2 regions of the Methylomonas sp. BG-2 genome follow, and region 1 is predicted to be linked to the other one. Evidence: riboswitches for the same ligand, from Rfam matches in the RefSeq annotation. Region 1 holds a riboswitch; the other holds the start of a gene.
The links. Region 1 has a riboswitch for cyclic di-GMP ahead of AC3B8H_RS04145 (hypothetical protein). Riboswitches for the same ligand answer to the same signal wherever they lie in the genome.

Region 2: linked by a shared signal. The riboswitch ahead of AC3B8H_RS08835 (VPLPA-CTERM sorting domain-containing protein) and the one ahead of AC3B8H_RS04145 (hypothetical protein) in region 1 are both predicted to bind cyclic di-GMP.

What each region holds. Positions count from the first base shown of each region.
Region 1 is NZ_JBYMAP010000026.1:10,868-22,254, reverse strand. Features, by position in the region: gene AC3B8H_RS04150 (TonB-dependent siderophore receptor) at 1-1,436, shown strand, start outside; cyclic di-GMP riboswitch class I at 1,504-1,582, shown strand; gene AC3B8H_RS04145 (hypothetical protein) at 1,692-2,462, shown strand; gene AC3B8H_RS04140 (hypothetical protein) at 2,554-3,390, shown strand; gene AC3B8H_RS04135 (PEP-CTERM sorting domain-containing protein) at 3,383-4,237, shown strand; gene AC3B8H_RS04130 (hypothetical protein) at 4,234-5,883, shown strand; gene olsF (bifunctional ornithine lipid synthase OlsF) at 6,056-7,777, shown strand; gene AC3B8H_RS04120 (M14 family zinc carboxypeptidase) at 7,786-8,799, shown strand; gene AC3B8H_RS04115 (alpha/beta fold hydrolase) at 8,792-9,574, shown strand; gene AC3B8H_RS04110 (H-NS histone family protein) at 9,571-9,888, opposite strand; gene AC3B8H_RS04105 (DUF2914 domain-containing protein) at 9,954-10,646, opposite strand; gene AC3B8H_RS04100 (2-oxoglutarate dehydrogenase E1 component) at 10,788-11,387, shown strand, end outside.
Region 2 is NZ_JBYMAP010000070.1:277-6,192, reverse strand. Features, by position in the region: gene AC3B8H_RS08840 (hypothetical protein) at 1-1,428, opposite strand, end outside; gene AC3B8H_RS08835 (VPLPA-CTERM sorting domain-containing protein) at 1,493-2,254, opposite strand; cyclic di-GMP riboswitch class I at 2,292-2,415, opposite strand; gene arsB (ACR3 family arsenite efflux transporter) at 3,725-4,783, opposite strand; gene AC3B8H_RS08825 (ArsI/CadI family heavy metal resistance metalloenzyme) at 4,808-5,251, opposite strand; gene AC3B8H_RS08820 (arsenate reductase ArsC) at 5,276-5,755, opposite strand; partial or broken gene AC3B8H_RS08815 (arsenate reductase ArsC) at 5,798-5,916, opposite strand, start outside.

The DNA of each region.
Region 1 (11,387 bases):
CCTTCACCGACAACGATCGCAACAAGCTCACGTTGCGCGCGAAGTTGTCGCATTGGCGGCAAACCGAATATCAAGGCTTGCCGGCCACCGGTGCGATAGCCGGCCGGTTTCGGCTCGCGCCGGACAGTTTTATCGGCCCGGTCGATGCGCCCCAAAGCCGTTCGGACAGCCAAGCGATTTGGGGCGAGTTCGAGCATCGTTGGGATAAACACTGGACAATCACGCTGAAAAGCCGCGTGTCTCGGGCCAGTTTCGATCAGCGGGTGCAAACGCTGTTCGGCGACGACGGCTTTATCGCCGATCGGCCGCTGAGCGCACTGGGCGCCTCCGCTTGGGGGCTGGTTAACGCCGAGTTGTATCAACGCCAGCGAGAGTTCAGCCTGCTCGGCTATCTGACCGGAAAGTTCGCATCGGAAAACAGCGAACACACGTTGGTCATCGGTGCCGACCGCGGCGAACTCGACGACATTGGCTTCATCGGCGCCGATTTGGCGAATACCGGTTTAGTGGACCTCGCCCAACCCCACTTCGGGTTAAGGTATGCCGTCCCCGAACCGGCGCAGCCCAACCAGTTTATCGGCAATCTGATTTACGGCGGCTATCTGCAATGGCAGGGCAGTTTTTACGATCGCCTACATCTGCTGGCCGGCCTGCGTCGAGGCAAGGTGGCGATCGATTTTCGAAATACCGCGAGCGGCCGCTCAGCCAATACCGACACCGAGAAATGGTTACCCCGCTTGGGTGTCGCCGTCGACATCGGTTCGGCCTGGACCTGGTTTGCCGGTTACAGCGAAGGCATGCGCGGCCAACCCTTCGTCGAGTTTGCCGATACGCCGTTGCCGGAATTGGCGCGCCACGTCGAGACCGGTTTGAAATTCGATATCGACGGTCGCTGGCGCGGCCAGCTTGCCGTGTACCGTATCGACCGCGAACGGGTGGCGGTGGCGGATGGGAGCGACGCCTTGCAACGCTCGACCGCCGCCGGCGCTCAAAGCGCCGAAGGGGTGGAAGCGGACTTGAATTGGCGACTATCGGAAGGACTGAATTTGCTGGGCAATTATGCCTATACGCTGGCGCGCTACCGGGACGATAAAGCCGGGGTTCCGGCCGGTAACCGTTTGCCTCAGGTGCCCGATCACGCAGGGCGGCTGTGGTTGAATTACCAATTGCCGGCGTCCTTACTGCCCGGTTGGCGGATCGGGCTGGGCGTGAATTTAAGCGCCGGCGCCTATCTATCCAAGGACAACCGCTTCAAGACCTCCGATTATCACTGCCTGGACGCCAGTGTGGGGTACGAAACGTCGGCATGGAAATTGGCGGCCACCGTCAAAAACCTTAGCGGCGAACAGTATTATCGGCCTTTCGATTATTTCGACGGCCGGGTCGCACCCGGCGCGGATACCGAACTGTATTTCAACATCGCGTACCGCTATTAGGTCGCCAGCACACCAGGAGCCAACGCACAGATCAGTTAAGAAACTAGAGTGATGCCGCCGGGACCGGCGGCAAAAACGCCACATCCGCCGCGAGACAGAGCCGGAAAGCCACGGATTTTCGACCAAAAGACCGCCGGGTTGCCCGTAATGCCAAATTCGTTGCCAGCGCCGGACTGAAAACTCGGTCCGGCGTTACGGGAAACGTGCGCCTTGCGGCCGGACATTTTCATTATTTCGACCCTTAAAGGACTTGCCATGACACAAACACACAGTTACCGATTGCAACTCGCAACCGCCGGTGCTCTTTCCATTGCGATGTTGGGCGGACTTCTCGCGCCGGCCAGCGCCGAGGCCGCGCTCGTCAGCGGCAGCGTCGGCATATCAATCGACAACGCGGCCTTCGCCGCCGTCACCGGCGGTTGGCGGATCGATACTTTCTTTGACGCCAGCTACAACCAGACCGCCATTACCGCCGATACCGTCGGCGGCATTGCATCGGCCATCGACATGACGCTACCGATCAACACCAATCTCGCCACGATCAGTTACGCCGCGGTCAACCGCACGTTGCAAGCGACCACGATGGAGGTCGGCAACTCCGCCAGCGGCCAAATCGGTCTCGGCGGCGGCATGCGCATGTCGGTACCCGGCACCAGTAACGGCTCGCTGACGCCTTACGACTTTCGTCTGCAAAAAATCGGCGGCGTCTGGAATCTGGTGACTTACGACCAGTTTTTCTCCGGCACCACCTTTTTGCAACTGACCAATGCCAGCGAAACCGTGAACGCCGGCGGCGAACCGACCTTGAGCGGCGATCTGATTTTCGGAAACGGCAGCAACAAGTACCCCAGTCCGTTCGGCTTGACCTGGGGATCGTTCTTGGGGATTTCCGCCAGCGACGCGGTCGTCGGCACGCTGTCGATGAACCTGCCGGCGGCGGTACCGCTACCAACCGCCGTCTACTTGTTCGCTAGCGGTCTGATCGGCTGGGTCGGTGCGACGCGCCGCAAGCAGCCGGCGGCTTAAACCAGCGAAACGCTGGTTCGATCAGCGCTGTATTCACCGCCGCGTCAGACTGTGCTGGCGCGGCTTGCTCAACGTCTTAACAGGAAATGCGATGCCTATTTTGCCTATTTACCGAATCCGCCTCGGACTCGCCTTGGTTGCCGCGTTGGCGCTGTCGCCGAATGCGATGGCCTTGGTGCTGAACGCGCCGAACGCCGGCACGTTTACGATGAATCTGGACGCTACCGCGCTGGCACCCTACGCCGGCGGTTATTACCTCAGCACCTATTGGGACGCGGCGGCGGCCGACCCGACCAATCCCGCCAATAGTGGCGGCGCTCTGGTGGGCCAAATCGCGACCACCGAAATTCCGGCGCTGAACCAAACCTTCGCGCTGACCGCGATAAGCAGCACTATTACCGGTCAAGCCGCGCAACGCTTTCAGCAAGCCACATCGGCAGACTTTCACATCGATACCGCCAACCTGACCGGCGGCACCGCCGGCCAAGTCGGTTTGGCGGGCGTCCAAGGCTTCTTCGCGCCAAACTACCCGCCCAACGGCGCGGGCTTGGTCAACGGCGATTTCGCGGTACGTTTCGACGCCGCTCGCCAAGAGCATGGCGGAAGCGGTTGGTATCTGGACAACAATATTTATTTCACGATGGCGGTCTACGACTTCGTTAACCTAAAAGTTCGCTGGATCGATGCCGACAACTGGCAATTTAGCGGCGATCTGGCAATGTCGCCGGAAAATGCCGGCATGTTGATGGGCAGCGCGCTGACCGAGGTCGGCGACTTTTGCTTGGGCGCGGGCAGCTTTGGCGGATGCGGTCAGGTGAGCGCGGTACCGTTGCCCGGTGCGATCTGGCTGTTCGGCACGGGCTTAGCCGTTGTGGGCGCCAAAGGCCGCCGAACCACAATATTCGGTTTGGAGGTTCGTCATGTTTAAGCGCATCAAGCCATCAGTCGGGCATTGGTATACCGTGGCGGCGATAGCCGCGTTGAGCGCCGGCGCGCCGGCCCCTGCCCACGCAACCGCGCTGCACGCCGATTTGGGCGGCACGTTTACGACCCAATACGACAGGGAGGCCTTGGCAGTGTTGCTGGGTGGCAGCTCCAGCGCGCCCGGTCAGTTTCTGGTCGAGTACTTCGACACGACGCAATCCGACTACACCCAGTTCAGCGACTCCTACTTCTATCTCGGCAATACCAGCAGAACCGAAATTCCGGCGCTGAATCTGGTGCACGACATCACGCCGATCAGCGCCGCCAATCCGAGCGGTCAGGCCCAAAATCGCTACGTGAAAGCGACGACGCCCAATTTCGCCATCAATAGCGAAACGCTAGCCGGTACCGGTAGCCTGGGCATGACCGGCGTGGAATTATTTCGCGGCAACTACAACGGTTCGCTGGTGACCGGCGACTTCAGTTTGCGTTACAGCGTCTCCAACCGGCAAGCCGCTTGGGACGACTTGGGACAGGCCGGCACGCCGGGCGGCTGGTACCTGCAAAACAACATCAGCTTTAGCATGGTGTTGTTCGATTTGGCGAATTTGAGTCTGGTAGTCGCCGACGCCAATAACTGGCAATTCAGCGGCGACTTGTTGATGAGTCCGGAGAATGCCGATTTTTTAGGCGGTGCCCGCCAAGCCGATGTCGGTGACTTTTGCCTGGGGGTCGGCAGTTTCGCCGGTTGCGGTCAAGTGGCCGCTGTGCCGGTGCCGGCGGCGGTTTGGTTATTCGGCGCGGGATTACTTGGCTGGACCGGCACCCGCCGGCGTGGAGTCAAGCGATGAATGCTGGCCGTCATGATCCGAGCAAGGCCGCGTGCTTGCTGCTGTTGAGCGCGCAAGCGCCGCTGGCCAATGCAAACGCCGTGGCTTACCAACAGTTCGTCAGTGTGCAAATGAACGTCGATGCCGGCGGTCGCAACGTTACCGGCGACGCCGCGCACGAGCCGACCATCGCCCAAGCCCCCAATAACCCCAAGCGCTTGGTCGCCGGCTGGAAGCAGTTCGCGACGGTCGCGTCCGGCAATCGCCAGGGCGGTTGGGCGTACAGCGACGACGGCGGGCTGTCCTGGCATTTCCCAGGCGTCGTCACGCCGGGCGAACAACGCACCAATATCATGGTGGACGTCGATTCGGCCGGCGATTTTTACTATCAAAACCTCCATTACGATGCAACCGGCAGCTACGCTCAAGACGTTCAGGTTTTCAAATCCACGGATGGCGGTGTCGGTTGGGGCGCGCCGGTTTACGCTTACGGCGAAGGCGCCGATAAGGGCCGGATCGGCATCGATCGCAGCGGTACCTCCAGCGACGGCCACGTCTATCTGGTCTGGCGCGAGGGTCTGGACGACCGCCGTTTTACGCGTTCCAGCAACGGCGGCGCCAGCTTCGAGGCGCCGGTCGCCATTCCGGAGAGTCCGGCGTTCGGCACCATCGCGGTCGGCCCGGCTGGCCAAACCTATGTCAGCGGCCGTAGCGAGGATGGCGAATTGGTCGGCGCCAAATTGGTATTCGGCAAATATTTGCTGGCGACCTCGCTGAACGCCCGCGATCCCGCCGCGTTGCCAAGCTTCACGACTCAAACCGTCGATATGGGCGGCTCGCCGGTCATGTTCCAGTTTCAGAACAATCCCAATCAATACGGTCCGCCGGGCGATTTACAAGTGCATGTCGATCAATCCGACGGGCCGCTAAACGGCAATATCTATTTGATGACCTCGGTGGATCCCGCCGGCGCCGATAACCTGGATGTCAAGTTCATTCGCAGCAGCGACGGCGGCCTGACTTGGTCGGCGCCGATTAAAATCAACGACGACACACCGCACAAGGACGCCTACCAGTGGTTCGCAATGCAAGGCGTGGCGCCGAACGGCCGGATAGACGCGGTCTGGTACGACACCCGCGACAATCTGCGGCCGGCGCTGTCGCGCTTGTATTATTCCTATTCCTGGGACGGCGGCCTGACCTGGAGCAAGAATCGGCCGGTAACGCCGGTGTTCAACACCCACATCGGCTATCCGCGGGGAGCGCAAAAACTGGGTGATTACACTCACTTGGTTTCGGACGCATTCGGGGCTCACGTGGCATATTCGGCGACCTATAACGGCGAACAGGATGTCTATTATTTGAATGTGTATCCGGACTGCAACGATAACGGCGTGTCCGATGTCAGCGACATCAATCGGCGTCGGACCGGCGACATCAACGCCAACCATTTGCCCGATAGCTGCGAGCACATGGTCGTCCCCGGCGACCTGGACGCCGACAACGATGTGGACCAGCAGGATCTGAACGCTCTGCTCGCGTTACGTAACCGGCCGGCGCGGGGTAGCGAAGACCCGGCCGATCTGGACCGGAACGGCATCATCAACCTGTTGGACGCCCGCCGTCAGGTCCGGCTCTGCACCAGAGTGCAATGCGCCGTTCAATAAACCGATCCTGAGCGATCCTGAGCGATCCAGCGGCTCGAGCGCGGGAAAAACGCGCTCGAGCCGCGAGCGCATCCGCATCGGCGCGGCTCCTCGGCGCCGAACGCTGACATATTTCTGACATATTCGGCCACTAGAATCCCGGCAACTACTGTTTTGACCAGGATATTCGCCCATGATCGATGCCGAACGCATTTTGCACGAGACTTACCCCGACCTGAAACTCGGCAAGGACAACAAACTGCTGCTGAAGGCATTGAAAAAACTGATACATGAAGACGATTTCAACGACGTCATCCGCAAAAACCAACATCTGCGCGGCTTCGCCTTTCTCGATAAACTACTGAATTATTTCAAGTTCAGCTACCAAGTCGGCAACGAATCCTATAACAACATTCCCGCCGAGGGACGCTTGCTGATCGTCGCCAACCACCCGATCGGCACTTTGGACGGCTTGGCTTTGGTGAAACTAATCCGCTCCGTGCGCCCCGACGTGCGCATCGTCGCCAACCGAGTGCTCTACCACATGGAGCCGCTGCAATCGATCTTCTTGCCGGTGGACGTGCTGTCCGAGCAAAAAAACCTGAAAAACACCTACAAAATCATGTTGGACGCGTTGGAAAATGAAGAGGCGATCATTTTCTTTCCGGCCGGCGAAGTATCGCGGATCACGCCCAAGGGCATACGCGACGGTAAATGGCAAACCGGTTTCTTGAAACTGGCCCGCAAAGCCCAGTGCCCGATCTTGCCGATTCATATCAAGGCCAAGAATTCCGCGTTGTTTTACAGCATGTCAACGCTATACAAACCGCTCGGCACCTTTTTATTGGTCAAGGAGATGTTCAATAAAAAAGGCCAGGAAATCAGTTTTCGGGTCGGCGCGCCTATCCCCTACCAAGCGTATGCCGAATCCGAGCAGACCAACAAACAAATCAGCCAACGCTTTCGCAAGCACGTACAGAATCTCGGCAAGAAAAACCAAGCGGCCTTGTTCGACACGGTGGCGACGGTGGTGCATCCGTCCGACACCAAGGCCATCAAAAAAGCCTTATACCAAGCGCGTCTGCTTGGCGAAACCCGCGATGCCAAAAAGATCTTTCTTTACGAATTCCGCGACGACTGTCCGGTGATGCGCGAAATCGCCCGCCTGCGCGAACTCACCTTCCGCACCGTCGAGGAAGGCACCGGGCTGGCGCTGGACCTGGACAAATTCGACGTTTATTACAGCCACATCGTGTTGTGGGACGACAACGATCTGGAAATCGTCGGCGCCTACCGGGTCGGCGACGGTCCGCGCATCATGGCCAGCCATGGCGTCGAGGGTTTTTACAGTCAAACCTTGTTCGATTTGCAAAGCGAGTTCGCCGGCTATCTGCCGAACAGCCTGGAGCTGGGCCGCAGCTTCGTGCAACCGCGCTATTGGGGTCAGCACAGTCTGGAGTACCTCTGGTACGGCATCGGTGCCTATTTGCGCGAACGTCCCGACATCAAATACTTGTTTGGGCCGGTCAGTATCAGTAACGCTTACCCTTACGCCGCCAAGGAGCTGATCGTCGGGTTTTACCGTCAGCAATTCGGCGCCACGCTGCCCCAGGCGATTGCCAGGATGCCGTTTGCGATTTCCGAGGCCGGCCAAAATTTCGCGGCCACCGAATTCGCCGGCGACTATTCGACCAGCTTCAAGATTCTCAATTCCGAGCTGAAAAAGCTGGGCGTCAAGGTGCCGACCCTGTACAAGCAATACGTGGAATTATGCGTGGATAACGGCTGCCATTTCATCGACTTCAACATCGATCCGGACTTCAACAATTGCATCGACAGTTTGATCATGGTCGAGGTGGACAAAATCGCTCCCAAAAAACGTCAACGCTATATCGAGCGATCATTGGCGGGGTAACGCCCATCATGCAACGTGCTTTCTCCGAACTCGAAGAACTCGAGGCAGTCGTCGCGCGTCTGGGCGACCGCGCCCAATGCCGAGTCGTCGATACCGTCGTTCACAAGGGCCGCGAATTCCCGATTCATTGCATCCGTCTAGGTTCCGAAAGCCCGGATGTTCCGGTGCTGGCGTTTTTCGGCGGCATCCACGGCCTGGAGAAAATCGGCACCGAAGTGATCCTGGCCTATATGCAGACCGTCGCCGCCCTATTGGACTGGGACGAGGAATTTAACGCCCGTTTGGCCAAGTCGCGGCTGGTGTTTATGCCGATTGTGAATCCGGTCGGCGTGTTTCGAGGCACGCGTTGTAACGGTAACGGGGTCGATTTGATGCGCAATTCGCCGGTCGAGAGCGTCGGCAAAACCCGCTTGTACAGCGGTCAACGGCTGAGCGCGCGTTTGCCTTGGTACCGGGGCGACGAATCGCGGATGGAAAAGGAAGCTCAGGCGCTGTGCCGCGTCGTCCACGACGAGCTATTTCCAGCGCCGCTGGCGATCGCGGTGGACCTGCATTCCGGCTTCGGGATACAAGACCGATTGTGGTTTCCCTACGCCTCCAATCGCACCCCGTATCCGGACATCGCCAAGGCCTGCGCGTTGAAACAACTGTTCGACGCTTGCTACCCGCATCACGTTTACAAAATCGAACCGATGAGCCAGGAATATGTGATCAGCGGCGATTTGTGGGACTATCTTTATGACGATTACGCCACGCGCCACGCCGGCGGCGAATTGTTTTTGCCGTTGACCTTGGAAATGGGATCCTGGCTGTGGTTGCGCAAAAATCCGACACATTTGTTCCAACGCCACGGCTTATTTCATCCGTTGCTGCCGCATCGTCAACAACGCATCATGCGCCGTCACTTGACCCTGTTCGATTTCCTTTACCGCTGTTTGCTGCATCCCGGCGCTTGGGCCAAGCTCGCTCCGGAACGCCAACAGACCTTGCACCGCCAAGCCTTGGCGAATTGGTATGCGTGAGGCCGGACGCCATTGGTTGCTGCTGCGAGGCCTGGCTAGGGAGGCCGCTCATTGGGGCGACTTTCCCCAACGCCTGCGTTCCGCCTTTCCGGCCGCCACGGTCACCTGCCTGGATTTACCCGGAACCGGCCGATATTTTCGGGAGGCCTGCCCGACTACGATAAGCGGCATCCTGGAGCTAAGCCGCGAGCGCGCCTATCGGGCCGGCATGCTCGAGCGGCCCGTCACGCTGTTAGCGCTGTCGTTGGGCGGCATGGTCGCGTGGGAATGGGCCTGCCGCTATCCCGGAGACGTTGCCGCCGGTTGCCTGATCAATACCAGTTTCGCCGGCGTGAGTCCGTTTTATCGGCGGCTACGCTGGCAAAGCTACGGGGCGTTGGCGACTATTTTACTGGAGCGGGAAATCGGTCGCCGGGAGCGCCGCATTTTGGAACTGGTCGCGAATCGTCCTAGGGATATTGACGAGTCTGCTGAAGCTTGGCGGGAAATACAACATGATCGCCCGGTATATCCGAGTAACGCCGCCAAACAATTAATCGCGGCGGCCCGATACCGGCCGAAAACGCCACCGGAGGCCATCGCGTGGTTGGTATTGAGCGGCCTCGGCGACCGACTGGTCGCTCCGGCCTGCTCTAGTGCCGTTAGCCAGCGTTGGCAATTGCCCATCCACAGCCATCCTTGGGCTGGCCACGACTTACCGCTGGATGATGCCGACTGGATAGCGAATCGGTTACGGACCTGGATAGCAGGTCTGAAAACCAATTCGATCGATTAAGCGATTTCGAATTCCGCTTTGTCTCGGCCAGCGGCCAGTAATTCCTGCATCCATTTCGGCGCTAAACCTCGACCGGACCAGGTTTGGTTGGCGTCCGCCGGATTACGATAACGCGCGGCAACTTTACCGATTTTTCTTTCGGCTTTTTTGTCGAGTTCATGTATTTCAACGCCAACGCCGATAGAAGCCGCCAAGTCCTTGATTTGAGCAATTACTTCCTTGCGTTTGCTGGATTGTCTGTCTTTCAAGACTTTCTCGGCGTTTTCGATAACTGCTTGCAATTCAGATTCGGATAAAGTAGTTAAATCAGTCATATATTCCTCAGATAATTAAATGACGCAACGGATTCTATCATCAACTTGTAATAAATAAAATACCGTTATTGGATTACATCGAACCCCGCCTCTGAGTATAGCTCACCTTTTTTTCCAAGCAACTGTACTCGCCACTGACCCTTATCCCTGGAAGACAAGTTTTTAGCAGTCCAAACCCTGGCTTTATTATCTCTTATCTCGACGGCCTTTTTAAGTACTAGCTGCCCATCCTTGAACCACTGGTGAAACAAGGTCTTACCTTTCATGTTTCTCACTTCATTGAAGTAATATAACTCGACCGGCTCCTTCCGGATCTGAACGGTAGCCGATTTGACTTGTTCGGTCGGCTCGGTATCCTTTACGCCGTAGGTTAAAGAGGCTCGTATCACTTTCCGGGAGTAAATGATAGCCGGCTGATGTTTCTGCCCCGAGATTGAGTTTGCCGAAGCCGGAATTTCTCCCGGCGATTTTCGCGCCACTGACTGCGGCGTTTCAATTTGCGGGACCGGCATTGAATTGTCGGAGGTTATAATAGTTTCCGGCGCGGTCCGCACGGCTTCCGCTATAGGGGGCGCCGGGGTTTGCTCGCTATCCCCGGAGAATAACCATACGGACACCCCGATAATCGCCACAACGAGTCCAGTTACCGCGGCAATTCGACCGGTATGCCAAATAGTGACCATTTTGGGTGTTGCCGGGGTTTGACCGGCTCTGGATTTATCGTAATTTATTTTGATAACGACTTTATTTTCAGACATATGATTTCCGACGCTTCCCAGGGCTAAAATGCCGCCCGAGCCGGATATATCGACCGGCGCGGTCCCGCACTTACTACTTGGTAATATATCATTTTAGCTCTACCATAATGCTCCTTACTTGCGATTCCAGCGGCCCCGGATATGACTAATCTGCTAAAACTGTTCGAAGAATCATCTTCCCTCTACGGTGGCAATGCCGTTTATGTCGAATCGTTATACGAACAATACCTGCACGATCCCAATACGGTTTCGGAAGTCTGGCGGCGGCGTTTCGACGATATTCATCGCGGCTCCACCGAAGATACGCCGCATAGCATCATTGTCGAGCGTTTCGAAAAACTGGCGATCGCGGAACCGGGCCGACTTGCCAAAATGCGCGGGTTTACCGAGCAAAGCGTCAAAAAGCAATCCGCTGTTGCTCGCTTAATTAATCATTACCGAGTCAAGGGCCATCAAATCGCCCGAAATAACCCGTTGGGGAAAATCGCGGCGATGCCCGCCGATCTGGAGCCAATTTATTACGGCCTGACCGACGCCGATATGAGCACGCTGTTCGATACCGGCGGTCTGTGCGGGGTGGATCGTTTGCCGTTGCGGGAGATCATCCAGACTTTGCAGCAAATCTATTGCGGCAGTATCGGCAGCGAATACATGCATATCGTCGACGATGAATCCAAGCGTTGGATCAAGAACAAATTGGAAGGCGCCAAGCCGGATTTCTCCAGTCACCCGGAAAAGCGC
Region 2 (5,916 bases), on a different contig from region 1:
GGTGAAACCGGCGTTCAGCGCGGCCATCACTTCCGGCGCGCCGGCTGAAGTAATGATCGCGTTGGTCAGTTTTTTCAGATTGGCGTCGGCGAAGTGATCGGTCCAGTATTGGAAGGTGTTTTCCACCCAATCCTTGTACTTGCCGTTGACCACGTTAGCCAGGGTCGGCGCCACGCCGTCGACTTTGACGAAGCGGAATTTGCTGGAAGCCGCGGTTTTTTTCTCCAGAGACTGGATACCGACCGCCCAACGTACGCCCCAAGTGTTGTCGAAGCCGTTGGCGGCGTTGCTGCCGTCGTCCAATTCGTCCAGGCAGTTACCGACCGAACCCGAGGTATTGTTCTCGTGAATCATCGGATAGCCGTCGCCTTCGCTGAAACCCAAGGATACCGCGTCGGTAGCTGGAGCCGTAGCGGACGCAGCAGATGTGCAAGGATCATGCAGGAATTTGATGTTGGATTGGGCTTGGGTACCGGAGCCGTTTTCGCGGCGGCAGGTGTGCAACAACGACGAACCCGGCAGGTAAGCGGCCGCATTGGCTTGAACCCAGTCGTACAAACCGGTGGAACCGGTCACTTTCAATTGGTTCCAATCCGCCCAACTACCGGCGTGGATAGAAGCGATTTGCGCCGAGCTCAGGCTAGGCATGCAAGCCTCGGTTTCGGAACCAACCGCGCAGCCGGCCAAGGAACCGTTGGCGATTTGGGCGGCTTGCAATGCAAAATACAGTTTTTTGGTGACCGGCACGCCGAAAGTCAATGCCGAAGCACTTTTCACGGTCAATTTGGTGACGTCGTCGGATGACACATCCAAATAACCCAATGGGGCGTTGTTACCGGTAAATTGCGCCGGGTCAACGTCGGAAATACCGAAGTCGGAGATGTGGGTGACGTATTTGGTGGAATCGGCCAAGTCGTAAGGGCAGGTGATCAAGCCCAGCGTGGAACCGGCGACCGGCAAGGTGTTGGAGGTACAAGCCGAGCTGATTTTCAAATACTCGATCGTGGCGTTAGCGGTGTCGCCGTTGGCTTCGGCGATGATCGGACTGACGCCGAACGCGGAACCGCCGGCGCTACGTTTGTAGACCAGAATGTACGGTTTGTTGGTCGGCACGTTGCTGTTGGTGGTGGCGCGGGTGCACAAATAAGCGTTTTGGTCGGAACCGGTCAGGCTGTCTTTGTATTTCCAGATTTTTTTGGTGGTGTCGCAGACTTTATCGGCGGCCGGTACCGAGGAATCGGTAATCAGCTTTTCGATGAAGTTGACCGCGGCGGAGGCGCCGGACAGGTACAGCACGTTGGTTTGGCTGGCGTCGATGATAGGCAGGTTGTTGCCGTCGACCGGAATCGGATCGTTGACGGTCGCGGCTTGTACACCAGATGCGGCCAACAAAGCGCTGATCGCGGTGCCTAATACTAAGTTTTTCATGGCTAGTTCCTCGAATGAATAATCGTTAAAAACGGAGCGGCGCGAACGCCGCTCCGCACACCGCTTAAGCGGCGGCGTACTTGCGGCGGGTCGCGCGCAACAGGCCCATCAGGCCGGCGCCGAACATCCACACCGCGGCCGGCAGCGGCACGTTGGCCGGAGCCGGACCGAAGCTCAGCAGATTGCCGGCCAGCGTCCATTTGCCGGCGGCCAGCGTGTGAGCTTGAGTGCCGTTGTAATACCAAAAGTCGCCGGACGTGCCGTAGGCGATGTTGGCTTGGGCCAAGCTGACGGTGCCGAAGATACTGTTGAAGTCGTTGTGTTGCCCGGTATTCGGAGTATCGGAGTCATATACCAACGAACTCAGATTCGCGGCGTAGTCGTTGCTGGTAGCGCCTGGGTTATCAGCGACTTGTCCGCCATTAATCTGATTTGCATGGTTTTTGATCGCTGTCCCTGGAACCGTGGAGATTTGCAAGCTATTGTATTTAGCAATCTCGGTCATGCCGGTGATCAACTGTTTGGAACCGTAACCGACGGCAACCGCAAACTTAGTCATCGAAGCGTCCATGCCGCTGGCAAAGGTATTCCAGTTGTCGTTGGCGCTCAAATCGTAGCTCAGTGTGTAGCTGTCGTTGGCGACGTTGGCGATCAGATCGCTCATCAAAACGCCCAAGTCCAACGTGAAGGTCAAGGTTTGGCTTTTGTCGTAAACCGACAAATACGCTTCGACCGTGGCGGCACTGGTGTTGTTGATCGCAGCATTCGCCGCACCGGTGGCAGCAAACATCGCCGCCGCCAACAAGGCTTTATTCAAAGATTTCATAATGGTTTCCTTATGTTTAAGATTTAAAAATACATAAGGTGACAGCCCAGCCGTCTTGGTTTGTCGGCATCCTACCGCCCGCCGCCGTCCCCGGCGACCGACCCAAGCCAAGACCTGAAACTTTCCGTCCCCGCCTCGCGGCGAGTTTGGCTTTTACACGCTTACCTGCTCACTAAACTTCTAACACCTCGAGTGGTGTCGCTATCCCCGCTACCATGTTTCCGAATTGCAACCTACTCCCTACCGTCTTCCAAATGCCCACTCCATTCGCTAGCCTTCCCTGTTCCTTGTGTTTCCGATTCAACCGAGATCCCTCGGCTCCCTGCCATCCCGGTTGCGGCGAATTATTCCAAACAAATCAATAAGTTTCCGTTACAGCTCTGTTAAAGAATCGTGAAATGTATTACATGCGTAATGCACCGAAACACCGCCGAATGGCGCAGCGCGTTGTTTTTCAAGGGCGAATCGTTGCCATCCCTGACCCGGCACCTAACAAGCCAAATTGGGCGCGATAGCCATGGGCCGTCGAGTTTGGCGGGCAGCATTCGCCGCCGCCCGGCGATGGGCGGTCGAAAAAGAGAGGGAAAAACCAAAACCGGCGACAAACCGGCTGGAAAAACAGGCGAGCAGTGTCGCCCGCGGCTACTATCGGCCCGACTACCCGAGCCTAGTGTCGATATCGCGTCTACGACGATGGTTGAATTTAGGGCGAGGCAGGCCTTCAGGGGCCGCCCAACAGCCTGCCACGGTATCTCAGCGAAACTCAGTGGTTTCCAAAATCAAGATACCCTAGGACTTTTGGAATGGAGTAATCTCGTTAAGTTAAGGATTGACCGTTTGTCCCTGTCGAAGGGCGAATGGTTAAGCCGTTCATGGTTCGACTGGCTCACCACGAATGGTTGGACAGGCTCACCACGAATGGTTGGACAGGCTCACCACGAATGGTTGGATTGGCTCGCCAAAGAAGGTTGGACAGGTTCACCACGAAGGTTGGACAGCCTCGCCACGAATAGTTGGACTGGCTCGCCACGGACGGCTTAGCTTAACGGCATTGGAGTATGGAGTACGAGCGGATGTCGGAAAAGTCAAACTGTTGGGCTAAGTCTACTTTTTCGGATTTCGGGCATCCCCTTACCGAAGGTGGTCATTCCGGCATGGATTGCCGGAATCCAGCCACCACGAATGGTTCGACGTTCGCCATCCAGGACACCGGATACCCGCTTCCCGGCGGGTATGACGGTCTTTCTTCCAATCCGGCAAAGTAAAATTCACGTAACCGAACCGCACCAAAATGTTGAACTTCATTGCATTCAGCACAACCGGCCGTTTACGACAACCTTCCCAGCGGAGAGGGAACTGGCGGCATCCAGCGGCCGACGCAGATTGGCTAGGAATTTGCCGAAGAGGGCGTTCCCTGACAAGGACCGTTCGAAAATCAGTCACTTCCGGAATTATCGCCGCTTGCCTGAATTAGCGCCCGGCAAACCAGCGTTTTTGAATCGCGAAGGCGACGCTCACCAAGCCGACCATGACCGGCACTTCGATCAGCGGTCCGATCACCGCCGCGAAAGCCGCGCCGCTGTCGATGCCGAACACCGCAACCGCTACCGCGATCGCCAATTCGAAGTTGTTGCTGGCGGCGGTAAAGGCCAGCGTCGTGGTTTGGCCGTAGTCGGCGCCGACCAGTTTGCCCATCGCGAAGCTGACCAGGAACATGGCGACGAAATAAATCAGCAACGGCAGCGCGATGCGCAACACGTCCAGCGGCAATTGCACGATCAACTCACCCTTCAACGAGAACATGGCCACGATCGTGAACAGTAACGCGATCAGCGTCAGCGGGCTGATTTTGGGTACGAAGCGCTGCTGGTACCAGTCCTTGCCCTTGGCCCTGACCAACAGCCAACGGGTCGCGAAGCCGGCGATGAACGGAATCCCCAAGTAAATGAAGACGCTTTGGGCGATATCGGCGATCGTCACCGCCACCAAACTGCCCGGCAAACCGAACAGCGGCGGCAGCACGGTGACGAACAGCCAAGCGTAAACCCCGAAAAACAGCACCTGAAACACGCTGTTGAACGCCACCAGCGCGGCGCAGTAGTCGTTATCGCCGCGCGCCAGTTCGTTCCAAACGATCACCATGGCAATGCAACGGGCCAGGCCGATCAGGATCAAGCCGGTCATGTATTCCGGATAATCAGCCAAAAATCCGATCGCCAAGCCGAACATCAACAACGGGCCGATCAGCCAGTTTTGTACCAGCGACAGCGCCAACACCCGGCCGTTTCGAAACACGTCGCCAAGTTCCTCGTAACGCACTTTCGCCAGCGGCGGGTACATCATCAGAATCAAGCCGATCGCGATCGGGACATTGGTGGTACCCACCGAAGCCTGGGCGTTCAGGCGATTAACCTGCTCCGGAAACGCAAAGCCGATACCGACCCCGATCGACATTGCGATGAATATCCACAAGGTCAGGAAGCGGTCCAAAAACGACAAGCGCGGTTGCGGGCAAACTGGCAAATTCATCGTGGAAAACCTCGGACTGTTCGATCAGAGTGGACTGCAATTCGAGGCCGGACCGCAGCAACTCGCGGCGCTGTCGGTCGGCAAATCGGCATCTTTGCCGAATATCGGAATGCTTTTCAACGAATGGAAGGCCTCCCAAGGAATGCCTTGCGGATCGACCGTCCAGTATTTGTCCGATTCGGCGTAGCAGCAGGCCGCCTGTTTTTGCTCGATAATCGGCAACGCCGCCTGTTGTAGCACCTGCCGAACGTCGGTCAATGCCTGCTCAGATTCGACTTGAATGCCGAGATGATCCACCCCCGCTCCTCGGCCTCGGTTGGAGATCGCGAAATTGATGCGTGGATCGTCCAACATCCATTTGGCGTAGTCGTCGTGGACGACGCTGGGTTCGGTTTGAAACAGCGCGCTGTAAAATTCAATGTTGCGTTGCAGATTATCGACGGCAATGTGGATATGGAAACGTTTCATAAGGTTAGCCTCCTGACAAGATGATTAAGGTAGCAACGTGCCGATGCGATCCAGTTCGGCCTTGAGGCGCTCGGGATCGTGTTTCAATTCATTCAACGGCAAGTCCAGAAAGCGCTCGATCCGGTAACGCACGATACCGTACGCGGTTTCGAAAGCGGCTTTGATTTGCTCCGGGCTGCCTTCGGCATGCGCCGGATCGTCCACGCCCCAATGAGCGCGCAAGGCCGGGCCGAGGTAAGCCGGACAGGTTTCGTTGGCGGCATTGGCGCAAACGCTGATCACGATGTCCGGCGTCACCGGCAGATCGTTCCAGGACTTGCTGTAATAGCCGGCCGTGGAAATCCCTTTTTCCGCCAATATCGCCACCGCGCCGTCGTTCAGCCGGCCGATCGGCCGGCTGCCGGCGCTGATCGCGTGCCAGCCTTCCGGCGCCAAGTGGTTGAAAATCGCTTCGCCCATCAGCGAGCGGCAGGAATTTCCGGTACAAAGAAACAATACATTCATGTGCTATTGGTAAATGGCAAAATTCAAATGGCGTTCACGGCCTTATTCAACCCGGCCTATCTCGCCGAGTTGGCGTTGTAAGGCCATGCGTTCCAGGCTGTCGAAAGGCAAACTGGTAAACAATGCAATCCTACGCTCCAGAATGGCGTAGGCTTTCGCGA